DNA from 2 places in the Vibrio celticus genome. Region 2 is predicted to be linked to the other one. Evidence: predicted binding sites of a transcription regulator. Region 2 holds the regulator's gene; the other holds the start of a gene.
The links. Region 2 encodes CRP, which controls carbon source genes, mostly activating them, when cyclic AMP is high. Its sites were predicted from a motif close to TGTGANNNNNNTCACA; they were not measured.
Positions count from the first base shown of each region.

Region 1: cdd (cytidine deaminase) is a predicted target of CRP. The motif match lies at 4,920-4,935, and genes of this name have one in related genera.

Region 1 covers NZ_AP025463.1:1,508,913-1,516,649, forward strand. Annotated here, with positions in the region: gene OCV19_RS06970 (ABC transporter substrate-binding protein) at 1-508, opposite strand, end outside; gene OCV19_RS06975 (RelA/SpoT domain-containing protein) at 702-1,478, opposite strand; gene OCV19_RS06980 (thiopurine S-methyltransferase) at 1,803-2,456, shown strand; gene purT (formate-dependent phosphoribosylglycinamide formyltransferase) at 2,585-3,760, opposite strand; gene cdd (cytidine deaminase) at 3,928-4,815, opposite strand; gene OCV19_RS06995 (LrgB family protein) at 5,102-5,779, opposite strand; gene OCV19_RS07000 (CidA/LrgA family protein) at 5,782-6,153, opposite strand; gene sbcB (exodeoxyribonuclease I) at 6,179-7,603, opposite strand.
Region 2 covers NZ_AP025463.1:299,425-307,161, reverse strand. Annotated here, with positions in the region: gene kefG (glutathione-regulated potassium-efflux system ancillary protein KefG) at 1-559, opposite strand, end outside; gene OCV19_RS01370 (ABC transporter ATP-binding protein) at 734-2,656, shown strand; gene OCV19_RS01365 (TIGR02444 family protein) at 2,653-3,123, shown strand; gene OCV19_RS01360 (hydrolase) at 3,331-4,323, shown strand; gene OCV19_RS01355 (YheU family protein) at 4,419-4,631, shown strand; gene OCV19_RS01350 (phosphoribulokinase) at 4,709-5,578, shown strand; gene crp (cAMP-activated global transcriptional regulator CRP) at 5,818-6,450, shown strand; gene OCV19_RS01340 (DUF1338 domain-containing protein) at 6,635-7,426, opposite strand; gene astD (succinylglutamate-semialdehyde dehydrogenase) at 7,640-7,737, opposite strand, start outside.

The DNA of each region.
Region 1 (7,737 bases), 1.2 Mb from region 2:
ACAAGTGTTCGGAAGTTATCTGACAAGTCCAACCCGCAGGGCAGCTATAAAACGCAAACTTCTCATCATCTTCTGGGTGTTCAAACAGCTTTGCGTTTTTAATCACACCTTCAATGGTTGTAAGCTCTGGGTACTGTTCAACAAGGTAGTTCGGGACCCAAAACCCTTCTTCACCCCCATTAACCAGCGACTTACCTGCATAACGTAACCGTTTATCCGCTACGCCTTTGTCGAGTGCTTCTTTGATTCCGTTTGTCCAAAGTTCGGGTGCGACATCTGGCTGACCTTTTTCGATCATAGAGGTACCCGTTGGAACGCTATCTCCGGGGATAAGTTGTGCGTCGCAGCCATAGCCTTCATTAAGAATAAATTGGTCTACGTGTGCTATTAGGCTTGCCGAGTTCCAGTTCATGTCTGCAATGGTGATCTTTCCGCATTCGTCAGCACTAGCGTGTACAGAAAACGCAGCAAGTAGCGCGATGGAAAGCATGGATTTGTTATTCTGCATTGACGTAATTCCTTTTCTTGTCAGAAGCTTATTCGCTATAGAAACAGAAATGTTCGACGGAGAAAAGAGACTGAGATCTAAATTTAAACGATCTGATTATTTGGGATAGGAAGTGGAGAGGCTACTCAACAAGTACTAAAAAGGGCTGCGAGTGCAGCCCTTGTGATGTTTATTGGAATAGCCTATCTATGTGTTAAGCCGCTTTAATGTGCGTTGTAATGTACGGTTGCCATGCTTGTTGGTAAAGCTCTAAAGATTGGCGTCGTAGGCTATTGATTTGCGCCGCTTCGATATCGTTGATTGGGCGATGTTCTGCAATTGCGTGACGCTCAATACCTTGGATAATTTCGTACAGCTCGTGCTCAGGGCCACTTTTCACATCAGCAATCGCTTTTAAGTGAAGTTGAACCTCTGCAATGATGTTGGTTTTAGGCAAACGAACCAACAAGTTAAGGTCACGGTAGCCAGAGTCAGCTGGTGATTTAAACTTGTTTTTCAGCTTAACAACGTCTGCTTCACGGCTTAACGCTTCGTAAACTTCAACCAAGCTCTCTACATCGTTCGCGATGATAGTTGCACGGGCTAAGTCGGTAATTTTTGTCACATCACCATCAAGCTCGAGGGCGATTTTTTCTTCTGCACGAGCTTGAGATTTAACGCCAGCAAATAGCGCTTCAGAATTGGTGAGTAGGGCAGTACTTTTACAGATAGTTTCTAATTCAGCTTGGCCTTGATGCGCTTTGCTGTACAGAATATCGAAGTCGGTGTAAGGCTGAGTCGGGCGTGAATCGAAGGCTTTGATGCCGTAAAGGCCGCTCAAACTATGACGGAATACGTTTGAAGATACTTGGTTTTGCGCAGGAGTGCGCGTTTGATCTGTTGAACTTGCTGAAACAGGTGCTGCTGCGAATGCAGGCGCTCGGCTCAATACCAAAAGCATTAGGGCCGTCGTACGGAGAAATACACTCATTCAAACTCCAAAATACAAGGTTACAAAAAACGGGTAGTCAAAAGGGGTAACCAGTAACGCACAAGAGTAAAAACAGCTTAACCAAACTCACTAAATATTAAATGGGGCTAGCTAAGACAGAAATCAACTCTAACGTTTAATATTGCTTTAAAATGTGAAGATATAGACAAATAATCCAACCGTTAGTTCCGCAATTATCAGAACTTTGAACTTAGCCAGTTTCTGATTTTATCGAAACCAATTTGGTACTTTAAACCAAGCTAAGGTTGCTCTTACCTCTCTATACTGTACCCTTGCATTATGACTGTTTAACATGAACGAAAGATGAATAATCCTGAATTTTGGCACAATAAATGGGCAGCCAACCAAATTGGTTTCCACCTCGAAGATGTAAACCCACTTCTGATTAAATTTTGGGAAAAGACTGAGCCTAGCTACGAGAAGAGTGTGTTTGTTCCACTTTGTGGTAAAAGTGAAGATCTGATTTGGCTAGCTTCAAAGCATGAAGATGTTCAAGGTGTCGAGTTAAGCCAGATTGCGGTTCGCGCATTTTTTGCAGAGCACCTTTATACCCCGACTGTGACTCAAATTAGCGGTCAGCACGAGCTCTACCAATTCGATGAACTGAACATCTACACGGGCGATTACTTCACAGCACCAATCCAGCCTGTCGATACCATTTATGATCGCGCGTCTTTAGTCGCATTGCCTGAAGAGATGCGAGTGCAGTATGTAGAGCGTTTGAAACAACTGCTGAAACCGGGTGGTAAGATCCTTCTGGTGACTCTAGATTATGACCAAAGCGAGATGGCGGGGCCTCCGTTTAGCGTACCTAAACTAGAGATCACTCAGTTGTTCACTGGATACAAAATCACATTGTTGAATCAAGATATAGCGGACGATGAACATCCGAAGATTGCTAAGAAAGGCTTGTCTCGATTCAGTGAAGAAGTGTATTTGATTGAGTCAGAAGCTTAATCGCTTTGAACTCAAGCAAACAGATGACTTCGATATAAAAGAAAACACCAATAAAAAGACGGGCTCGATAGCCCGTCTTTTTTATTGTTCAGATTTGAACTCGTGATTGTTCAGAATTGAATAGCAGGTTAGTAAATCACTTTTACTTTTGACGCGCTCTCAATTGCATCTTCAATCGCTGTCTCAGTGCTGTTGCGACGAGTAAGCGCCACACCTAGACGACGGCGGCCATCGATATCAGGCTTACCAAACAGGCGAACTTGTGTTTGTGGTGCGTCTAGCGCCTCTGTAAGACCTTCAAAACGAATGTTGGTTGAAGTGCCTTGGCCAAGGATAACCGCTGATGCACAAGGGCCGTATTGCGTGATGGATTTGATCGGCATACCAGTGAAGGCACGTACGTGCAGTGTGAATTCAGATGAGTCTTGAGACATCAATGTCACTAAGCCAGTATCGTGTGGGCGAGGGGATACTTCGTTGAAGATCACGTGATCGCCTTTAACAAACAGCTCGACACCAAAGATGCCGTGACCACCTAGTGCGTTAACCACTTGTTCAGCCGTGTATTGCGCGGCTTTAAGTGCATTGTCTGACATCACTTGTGGCTGCCATGATTCACGGTAATCACCGTCTTCTTGGCGGTGACCGATAGGCGCACAGAAGTGAACACCGTCGACTGCGCGAACGGTAAGAAGCGTAATTTCGTAATCAAAGTCGATGAAGCCTTCAACGATTACACGACCCGCGCCAGTACGACCGCCTTCTTGTGCGTAGTCCCAAGACTTCTGAATGTCTTCTTCTGTTTTGATAACGCTTTGACCTTTACCTGAAGAGCTCATTACTGGCTTAACAACGCAAGGCATGCCCACGAATTCAACAGCGGCAGAGAAATCTTCAAAGGTGTCTGCAAAGCGGTAAGGAGAAGTGCTCAGTTTCAACTCTTCTGCAGCTAGACGACGGATACCTTCGCGGTTCATCGTTAGCTTGGTCGCATTCGCAGTTGGAACGACATTTAAGCCTTGCGCTTCTAGCTCTACCAACTTGCTGGTGGCAATAGCTTCAATTTCAGGAACCACATAATCTGGCTTTTCTAGTTCAATGATCGCTTGAAGTGCATCGCCGTCTAACATGTCTAATACATGGCTACGATGCGCAACTTGCATTGCTGGTGCGTCTGCATAACGGTCACAAGCAATAACTTCCAAACCTAAACGTTGGCACTCGATAGCAACTTCTTTGCCGAGTTCACCTGAACCTAATAGAAGTACACGAGTAGCATTTTCACGAGTAGCAGTACCAAACATAGAAATTCCTTCCGATCTTTTGAACGATTGATTGAAAACGGGGTGATCATACTTATTTCAATGACAAAAGCAAACGTTTGCGCAAGTTGTTGCGTTAATTACAGGCATAAAAAAAGCAGCCCTGTTAAATAGGGCTGCTTATTTAAATTTTTGTTAATCAGATGTACTTAGATTGCTAAGTAAGTCACTGGAATGTCGGGGTTAATCGCTTCTAATGTAGATTGCGTATCCGCTAGGTGACTGATGCTACCTTCGGCGATTTCAACCAAAGCAGCACTTTCAATTTGTTCGAAATCGAAGCCAGCCAGTTTAAGTTGAATTAACGCGACTTGCAGAGGAGGTAGGCTCGGGTTGAACGCTGCATTTTCTGCGTAAGCACCCGTGAAAATCTCACCTGACGTGAGTTGTAATGAAACACCACTTAGGTTTTTGGTGTAAGGAGCATGGCTGCGGTTTAGTGCTGCTAGCGCTTCTACAACAATAGGCGTTGTTTCTTCGGTCGTGTACTTATGATCAAGTTTTGTCATTAGGCCAGTTGTCACACCTAAATCAGCAGGGCCGAACGAGTCTGGTAGGTACTCTTGCAGAGACATTTCATCACGTTGTGGCAGCTGAACTTTAAGTTCTTTTGCTGTTGTCAGTTCGTTCATGAATTGACGACAGTGACCACAAGGGCTGAAGTTGATGGTGATATCAGAAATACCTTGTTCGCCTTTCATCCAAGCGTGGCTGATTGCAGATTGTTCAGCGTGTACTGTTTGGCCAAGTTGAGCACCAGCGATTTCAAGGTTTGCACCAAAATACAGAGTGCCAGACAAACCACGCACGATTGCACCAACATAAAAGTCAGATAACGGAGCGTAAGAATAGGCTGCGGCAAAAGGAAGTAGCGCAATACGTAGCTCGTCATCCGCTAAACCACTTGCTTGCAGTAGGCTAGCAAATTGTTCTGGAGACAATGTCGCGTCAAAGTTGTCTGCTAATACGATGTCACTCAAAAGTGCTTTGATTGCTGTTGGAGCACTTTCCAGCGCCAGGGTAATACGACTGTTCATGTTGAATCCTTAATTGACCTTAGACTTTAATTCTATGTAATGCTCAGGAATTTTCTGTGACACTGATCACCACTGCGTTGTTGTTGTTACATTGGTTTGCATAATTAGAGTGAGGTCACAGATGAAATCGATTGCAAGAGTAAAAACTACCATTGATATCCCATTTATTGGCCTAAACAGGGCGCGATTTGGCTGCTATTGCTAAATAAATGCGAATAAAAAGCCCAAACAGACACTGTAATAAACAGCATTCTGGTTGGGCTGAATCGCGTAGTGATCGTTTAGGTTAAGAATAGAACCAAACCACGAGCGAAAATATACTCGGTGCGATGATTGAGGTAATGACGCCGCAAAGCACAAGAGCCAAAGAACTGAATGCTGCATCTTCCTGATTCTTTTCAGCACAGGTTGCAGTGCCTAAAGCGTGAGATACGGTACCCATGGTTAAACCTCGGGCAATAGGGCTCTTAATACCAATGAGATTGTAGATTGGGTAAGCAAAAATCGCCCCAAACAGACCAACAATCAATACCAGTATTGCCGCAATCGCTGCTTCACCACCTAAATGGCTCGATACTTCCATCGCAATTGGCGTGGTGACTGATTTACCTAATAAACTCGCAATCAAACTTAAGTCTGCTTTAAAAGCCACAGCGATCAATGCTGTCGTTGTCATCGACATTACACTGCCTAGTGTGCAAGCAAAGGTGATGATGCGCCAGTTGGCTCTGATTTGAGGTAGCTGTTCATAAAGCGGATAAGCAAGGGCAACTACCGCGGGCTGCAGCATGTAGGTAATCCAGGTGTTGTCCGCATAGTAAGTCTCAAACGGTACTTTGAAGAACGTGAGTATCGGAATGATGATACCAATGCTGATCAGCAGGGGGTTACACAGCGGTGAGTTTACTTTTTGACTTACCCAGCGAGCAAACAGGAATACCACGATGGTGAGTAGAATCCACATGATCAGTTACCTCTCGAAAGCAAGCGGTCTAAAAACCATGATAAGGACACCAACACCAGCAACGTGCCACCAACGGCGCTGGCCATAATTGGCAATGCGTTCGTGATGAGCATGTCGAAGTGATCCATTAACCCAACACTGATCGGAACAAACAGTAAGATCATTAGGCGGATAATCAAGCTTGCACCGGGTTGTACCCAGTGCGAAGGAACAATACCAATCACCATGGCAGCAAACAGAATCAACATGCCAAAAATACTGCCTGGGATTGAGGTATCCAAAAAGTGCTGTAACGCGTTACCTACTGTAAGTGCACCTATGATTAAGGTGAAGGAGATTAAGCAGTAAACCAGTTGGATCAATCTTTCTTTCAAAGTGTTACGTCTCTTGATAATGGAATTAACTAGCTAACTTTTCTACGTATTGATAAACCGCCTTCAAGATAGCCATTTTCTTCTCGTCACTTTCATGTTCGTGCGCGAGGTTTTCAAGGTTGAGCATGTACTCTTCTAAACGGCACTCATAAAACTCACGACAATGGTTTGCCCATTTCAATTGCTCAGCTTCGTCGAGCGTCCATGGGAAGTTACGTGCACGGTAACGGAACAGTAACGGTTTAATACGTTCGTCACTGAAGGTGATATCCAAAGCTGCCAAGTTGTTCGGGTCAGTTTCACGAATGATGTTCATCGCTGTTTTATCAGCAGGTGAAAAGAAACCGTCGTAAAGGTGGGTATCAACATCATCACTCTTTTCGTACTCGCGCTCTTGAGAGTACAGGCCAATGAGTTTTTCGCGGATCTCTGGATGTTCGCGCAGCAGTGCCAAGTTCTTCAAGCATTGTTGGCGATCGATACCGATGGTTTCGGCATTTTCAGCCGTCAGCGTTTTGGCTGGAGCAAGAATAGGGCACTTGTTCAGTTGAACCAATTTGATGGGTACGGGTAGCTCGTCTTCACTCAGTTCACTGCGTTTGGTGTAGAGTCTGTCTCTGAGTTCATCAGCGTCCAGTTCTAGTAGTGGGCTTGGATCTTTAGCTAAATCAACCACGATAACCGCATTTTGATTAGTTGGGTGCCAAGCCATAGGCACAATCCAGCTTGTGTAGTTGCAGTCACGGCCAAACATGCCCGAAACGTGCATCAATGGTGTCATGTTTACGATATCAACTAGGTCATTTAGCTTACGCTTATGACGCATGTTGTAAAGGTAATCGAACATCTTAGGTTGTGCAGCTTTAAGCTTCTTTGCTAACTCGATGGTCGCAATAACATCGGCCATCGCATCGTGCGCGTTCTCGTGTTCAATGCCGTTTGCCACAGATAGGTGTTCCAGTTTGAAACTTGGATAACCTTCTTCGTTCTCTGGCCAAACAATGCCTTCAGGGCGCAGTGCGTGAACAGCGCGCATTACATCTAATAGATCCCAACGTGAGTTGCCGTTCTGCCAGTTCCACGCATATGGGTCAATGAAATTTCGGTAACAGGTGTAACGCGTTACTTCATCATCGAATCGGATACTGTTGTAGCCAAGGCTTGTGGTGTTTGGTTTCGCCAACTCAGCATGGATCTTAGCGATAAACTCTGGCTCAGGGAGACCTTGTGAAGCCGCTTTCTGTGGTGTGATACGGGTGATCAACGCAGCTTCAGGCGCAGGGAGGTAATCAGCAGGAGGTTGGCAATAGATAACCAGAGGCTCTCCAATAACATTGAAATCTTGGTCGGTACGAACACCCGCAAACTGACTCGGACGGTCTTTTGCTGGGCTAACGCCCCACGTTTCGTAATCGAAAAAGAAGTAGGTCGGCTGATTATCTGAACTCATTGAAATTCCTGAACAGCAAGCGCAGAACGTTTACTGTGGCTGAAGGTTAGTTTTGTTCAGTATCTGATAGTATGCGGTACGCGTGCAACCCAGATCACAAATAAATTGTCGGAAAACGGTGCTTTACTATTCAA
Region 2 (7,737 bases):
TATCTTGTAGCGGGTCTCGCAACCAGTTTCGATACGCTTCGGCGTGTTGGTAACGCGTCATATCGGTGACATTTCGGGCCCAGTGTAAAACCAAAGGGGATATCCAGTTCATTTGACACAAAGAAGCGGTGAGCTCAAACGGTTGCAAGATCTCTTGTAATGGATATTTATTATAGCCTGCGGCACCAAACGCCTCTTCTTTACCACCGGTAGTAATCACACTGCGCCAGTGTTTGCCTTTAAGCGCACTTTGCTCACCAAACGCAAAACCCTTGCCTAACACGCGATCAAACCACTCTTTTAACAGTGAAGGGCAGGAATACATAAACAGAGGATGTTGAAACACGATCACATCGTATTGAAGGAGCAATTCATGCTCATAAGGCACATCGATAAAGAAGTCTGGGTAGATGGCGTAGAGATCATGAACTTTGACATGACCGAGCGACTCTACCTTCTTAACCATCATCTGGTTAGCAATAGAGGTTTGCGGCTCTGGGTGCGCGTAGATGATCAACACCTTTGGCACGACTTTGTCTGTCGAGGGAGTATTACTCATTCCTTTGAAACATTCCTTTGAGGGCTAAACGGTGGCAAGGCCACAAGAATTTAAGCAAAAGTTATTAATATGTTATTGGCATCATAACGCAAATTGCATTGTGATCGACTTTTATCTGGTTTCAGCCTACTATGCAGGCGTCTGTTCACCTCTAATTTCTATGCTATTTCAATTATGATTACTTTCTCTGATATTCAATTGCTACGCGGCGGTAAGCCACTCCTCGACCAAGCATCTGCGACTTTTCACCCTGGCGACAAGATCGGTTTGGTTGGTAAAAACGGCTGTGGTAAATCTACGCTGTTCGCCTTAATTAAGGACGAACTGTCTATTGATGCGGGCTCATTCAGTAAACCAGCCCATTGGGAAATGGCTTGGGTTGCTCAAGAAACACCTGCATTAGAAAGAACAGCAATTGAATACGTGATTGATGGCGACCGTGAATACCGTGGCCTTGAAGATCAACTAGAGAAAGCTGAACAAGCCGACAACGGCACATTGGTAGCAGAGATCCACGGCAAGATTGAAACCATTGGTGGTTACAGCATCAAGGCACGTGCTGCCGAGTTACTGGACGGCCTAGGCTTTAGCCAAGAACAAATGACATGGAACCTGACTCAGTTCTCGGGTGGTTGGCGTATGCGTTTAAACCTAGCGCAAGCCCTACTGTGTCGCAGTGACCTACTGCTACTCGATGAACCTACCAACCACTTGGATCTAGACGCAGTAATGTGGCTAGAACGTTGGTTACAAAGCTACCCTGGCACACTAGTGCTTATCTCGCACGATAGAGACTTCTTAGACCCTATCGTCAACCGCATCGTGCACGTTGAAAACCAGCAGCTCAATGAGTACACGGGTAACTATTCATCGTTCGAAACCCAACGAGCGCAAAAACTGATTCTGCAACAAGCGATGTACCAAAAGCAGCAGAAACAGATGTCTCACATGCAAAGCTACATTGACCGTTTCCGTTACAAAGCATCAAAGGCTCGCCAAGCGCAAAGCCGTATTAAAGCGTTGGAGAAAATGGAACAAGTGCTGCCTGCTCAGTTTGATAACCCATTCAGCTTTGAGTTTAGAGAACCAGACGCACTACCAAACCCAATCATGATGATGGACGAGGTCTCTGCCGGTTACGATGACAATCTGATTCTAGAGAAGATTCGCTTGAACCTAGTGCCGGGCAGCCGTATTGGTCTACTTGGTCGAAATGGTGCTGGTAAATCAACACTGATTAAACTGCTTTCTGGCGAACTGAAACAGCAAGGTGGTGAGCTGAGCTATTCGCAAGGCGTTAAGATTGGTTACTTTGCACAGCACCAATTAGAGACGCTGCACCCTGAAGAAACACCGCTGCAACACATGATGCAGATTGCCCCTAAGCACACCGAGCAACAACTGCGTGATTACCTAGGTAGCTTCGGTTTCCAAGGTGAAAAAGCGCTCGATAAAGTGGCACCCTTCTCTGGTGGTGAAAAAGCGCGTTTAGTATTAGCGCTACTGGTATGGCAAAAACCAAACCTGTTGCTACTCGATGAACCAACCAACCACTTGGATCTCGACATGCGTCAAGCGCTGACTTTTGCCCTGCAGACGTTTGAAGGTGCAATGGTTATCGTATCGCACGACCGTTACCTACTGCGTGCGACTACCGATGATTTATACCTTGTACACGACCGCCAAGTAGCACCGTTTGATGGTGACTTAAGCGATTACTACAAGTGGCTAACCGAACAACAGAAAGTTGAGCGCAAAGAAGCACAAGCATTGGCACCAGCCAAAGACGGCGCCAACAGTGCAGCAGCGAAAAAAGAGCAGAAACGAAAAGAAGCCGAGTTCCGTAAACTGACGGCACCACTTCGTAAAAAGCTCACTCAATTTGAAAAGCAGATGGATACATTAACGCAGGCTCTTGAAGAAGCTGAGCAAGAATTATCCGACACATCACTGTATGAAGCTGAAAATAAGGCTAAACTGAATAAAGTACTCGCTCTCCAAGCGAGCAGTAAGTCACAGCTAGAAGAAGTTGAAATGGATTGGATGTCCACTCAAGAAGATCTTGAGCAGATGGAACAGAATATGGATAGCTTATGAGCCCAGAGCACGCCCCAATATCACTAACACTGGAACGACTATGGCAATTTAGCCTTCAGTATTACAGTGTGCGCGGTGTAAAGGATGCGTGCCTAGCTTTGCAAAACCAGTTCCACGGCAACGTCAATCTACTGCTGCTTCTCAAATGGCTTGATGAGCAGCAATTGTCTTTCGCTGAAGAAGAGTGGCACAAGGTTCAACAGTGCTTGAGCCGCTCTGAAACCTTGCTTCATAGTTATCGAGAGCTACGTAAACATCTCAAAGCACACATTGTCGACTCGCTATACCGTGAAGCCTTGCAGTTTGAGTTACAGCTTGAAAAGCAACAACAGTCCGATCTGGTCGACTGTATTAACTCCCTACAACTGTACGCTAATCAGCAATCACCGCTCGCTTTTCAGTACTGTCGTTTATTAGGGGCAGAAAACCTCTACGACGCTTTTTCTGAACCAGCACCACAGCCCTAGCTCGTTCTCTTTCCATTTTATTCCATCAAGACCCAAGCTTAACCTTGATATTATTCAAGCAGTTAACCATGGCCTGTTTTTGTATCTCATATAAGTGAAAGCCTTGCGCTTATACCGAGAATCAACCAAGCTCAAATAAAAACGTGGGCGTTTCGTTACAAGCTCAACACGTTATCAAAACCCGTAAAAGAAGCATGGATCGTTTTTATGACAATATTTACCGCAGCCGCTGGTCTCTCTAATCCGCACTTACAAACCTTAGTGCCACGGTTTATTCGAAAGCAGGCGCTGTTTCATCCTCACTGGCAAACCTTAGAAACACCCGATGGTGACTTTCTTGATCTTGCTTGGAGCGAATCACCAGACGGTGACACCTCAAATAAGAATGATCGCAGTAGCAAGCCGATATTCGTTCTATTCCACGGTTTAGAAGGTAGCTTTGAGAGCCCTTATGCCAATGGATTAATGAATGCGTTTGCTAAAGATGGTTGGTTGTCCGTGATGATGCACTTCAGAGGCTGCAGTGGAAAACCCAATCGCCTGGCTCGCGCTTACCATTCAGGTGAAGTCGAAGATGCGCGCTTTTTTCTAAGACACTTGCACGCCCAGTTTCCGAATAACCCTAAGGTTGCGGTTGGCATATCTTTAGGTGGAAACATGCTGGCGAACTATTTGGCTGAGTACGCAGACGACCCATTACTGTCGGCGGCGACAATCGTATCTGCTCCTTTTGACTTAGCGTGTTGCTCTAGTCGCATTGAGCGTGGTTTCTCCAAACTCTATAAGAAGTACCTGCTCAACTCTCTAAAATCGAATGCGCTAAAAAAGGTTAACCTGCTACAGGAAAAACTTGGCATCACCGCTGAAGCCATCAAGAACATCACCAAACTGTATGAGTTTGATGAGCGAATCACTGCGCCTCTGCACGGCTTCAAAAATGCCCAAGATTATTATGCGCAATGTTCTGCACTGCCTAAGCTCAATAAGATCAAACTGCCGACTCAGATCATTCATGCCAAAGACGACCCTTTCATGACCGATGATGTGATCCCAAAATTCGTTCTGCCCGATAACATCGATTATCGACTGTTTCAAAAAGGCGGCCATGTTGGGTTTATTACTGGTAGCACACTCAAACCAAGGTTTTGGTTAGAAGAAGCCTTGCCTGCCTACTATGAAAGTATCCAAGATTCGGCATAATGACCGAGCCTTAGTAAATAGAAGCAAAACATTACTAAGCACACGTATTTCTACATCAATAAACATATCTATGAACATAAAAGAGAGAAGTATTTATGATCATCCCATGGCAAGACATTGCGCCAGAGACACTGGAAAACCTCATCAAAGAGTTCGTGCTGCGTGAAGGCACAGACTACGGCGACGTAGAGGTTTCACTGCAAAACAAGATTGACCAAGTGAAACATCAATTAGCTTCAGGAGAAGTCAGCATCGTGTTTTCTGAGCTCCATGAAACCGTTGATATTCAAGTCACAAAACGCTTCTAAGCTGCGCTCATAAAGGAGCCGTGTTATAGTGGTAAACGATTGCTAACAAGTAAGTTACTCAAAAGACAAGGGTTGTCATGTCCGCTAAACATCCAATTATTGCGGTGACGGGTTCATCTGGAGCCGGCACCACCACCACCTCAGAAGCCTTCCGTAAAATGTTCAATATGATGGACGTGAAGGCAGCTTGGGTTGAAGGGGATAGTTTCCATCGCTTCACTCGCCCAGAGATGGATGTCGAGATCCGTAAAGCGCGCGAGCAAGGTAAGCACATCAGCTACTTTGGTCCACAAGCCAACGACTTTGGTGCGCTAGAAGAGTTCTTCCGTAAATACGGTAACGAAGGTACAGGTAAAGTACGAAGCTACCTGCACACCTTCGATGAAGCCGTGCCTTACAATCAAATGCCGGGCACCTTTACGCCATGGCAGGAGATCCCTGAAAATTCCGATGTGATGTTTTACGAAGGCCTGCACGGTGGTGTGGTTGATGGCGACATTAACGTTTCTCAACACGTCGATTTGCTGATCGGCATGGTACCTATCGTAAACCTAGAGTGGATTCAAAAATTCGTTCGTGACACCCGCGATCGTGGCCATTCACGCGAAGCCGTAATGGACTCCATTGTTCGTTCGATGGATGATTACCTTAACTACATTACCCCACAATTTTCGCGAACTCACATCAACTTTCAGCGTGTTCCAACCGTAGATACATCGAACCCACTCAACGCCAAAGGGATTCCAAGTTTAGACGAAAGCTTCGTAGTTATACGTTTGCGTGGCATCAAAAACGTCGATTTCCCCTACCTTCTGGCTATGATTGATGGCTCGTTTATGTCTCGTCATAACACGCTAGTGGTGCCAGGCGGCAAGATGAGTTTTGCTATGGAGCTCATTGTGAGGCCAATCCTGCAACAACTCATCGAAACCGGAAAAATAGGTTAACAAAACGACATTCTGGTTGATTACTTTTCATACCGTGATCATGTGCACAATTTTGCGTAAAAAATCGTAGCTTGGTCACGATTAAAATCAAGAAATAGTACCTGAAAAAGGATACTATTCTTAAACGAAACACAAGATAGCTTGCAGCACTCAACGAGTGCTCTTATCCTACAAGTCAATCCAGGCTTAGCTAAAATACGGAAAGCGGCAAGCATACCCTGCAGAGGAAGTGAGATATTATGGTTCTAGGTAAACCTCAAACCGATCCAACATTAGAGTGGTTCCTTTCACACTGTCATATTCATAAGTACCCTTCAAAAAGTACTTTGATTCATGCTGGTGAAAAGGCAGAAACCTTGTACTACATCGTTAAAGGTTCTGTGGCAGTTCTTATCAAAGACGAAGAAGGTAAGGAAATGATTCTTTCTTACCTAAACCAAGGCGACTTCATCGGTGAGCTTGGCTTGTTCGAAGAAGACCAAGAGCGTACAGCTTGGGTTCGTGCTAAATCTCCTTGTGAAGTAGCTGAGATTTCTTTCAAGAAATTCCGTCAACTTATCCAAGTGAACCCAGATATCCTAATGCGCCTTTCAGCGCAAATGGCAAACCGTCTACAAGTAACTAGCCAAAAGGTTGGTGACTTAGCGTTCCTTGACGTAACAGGTCGTATCGCTCAAACGCTACTAAACCTAGCGAAACAGCCAGATGCAATGACTCACCCTGATGGCATGCAAATCAAGATCACTCGTCAAGAGATTGGCCAGATCGTTGGTTGTTCTCGTGAGACAGTTGGTCGTATCTTGAAGATGCTAGAAGAGCAGAACCTAATTTCTGCACACGGTAAAACTATCGTGGTATACGGCACTCGTTAATCTCGATTAACTGAGCCAAAAATTTGAAAGCCACCAAATGCGAGTTTGGTGGCTTTTTTGTTTTCTTAAGATCTATAGAGCAGATACGTGATGCGAATAGAACACCTACAGCTTCCAAGCACAAACTGTCTCGAAGCGAAGCGTACTCGAATCTCTAGGACAAAATCCGTGCTCGTATCTTTCTTTAACCGTTGGTGCTCTCAAAGATTTTGTCAGCTGATGCTGCAACAAAACCGGTGTAAAGCTCACCGTTGGCCATCGCATAACGCTTAGCGAACTCATAGAAGCCCCCAGGAATCATCTCATTGCCTTCAACAAATGAAACTGGGACTTTGTCTGCCATTGTTGATGATTGCTCTAATAAGACCTCTGGAGAGCCTTTAACCTGACCGCCAGATGCATTGATCGTGAAGCCCGACTCGCTCAAGTAGTCATTCACCGCCTGTACTTCATCGAAGTTATTTAGCTGATTCACACTCACCGTAAAGTGGTTTGCACCGTATCCATGAGCTGCTAGCCAAGACGCGTATTCACTCTCTTTTGCAAGCACTTGGAAATCAGCGAAGCTCAAACCCCATAGACGACCGCCAAACAAGAACTCATGACCTTGAAGTTTGGTTGCGTCGACTTGCTCAACCAACTTCGCAACGATCTGTTGCAAGTCACTTGAACACTCTTCTACCTTCAATTCACTAATGAACACTTTTGGCTGCTTCGGGTCTGGGTGCTCGTAGTGTTTAGCCACTAGCTTCTTGCTCTCAAACAGGTAGTCGCCACACGCCTTGTAACCCAGTTCCAGGAAAGGCTTAGCTAGTGTTTCAATACCGAGAGGGGCAACATTAAAAGTACGCAGTGCAATATGGTCGTTGATCAGCGCTTCATCTTCTTTCAGCAAGTGATGCACTTTCTCAGCCGATGGACACAGCCTGTGAATGTAATCGTCCCATAGTGATTTAAAGAGTAGATCGGGCGTCATGGTGACTCCTTGTCAGAGGTTCTAGCAAGCTAGTAATTTGGATTAGAGAGGGAGAAGCTGAGACACAGAGTCAGCAGCCATCAGCCTGTGACATACTTGTTCTATTATTATCTACCGCCCAATCTAGGTGTCGGACGTGGTGGAAAAGGGAAGTGATAACACCACCTCCCTCTTTCAAGCTTAACGCATGAGCCTAAGACTCATTAGCCTAAATTAAAGCTCAATACCTGGGCTAAACGTTGCTGGAAGTTGAGTTTCACCGCCTTCCATTGAAGCCATAGGATAAGCACAGTAGTCCGCCGCATAGTAAG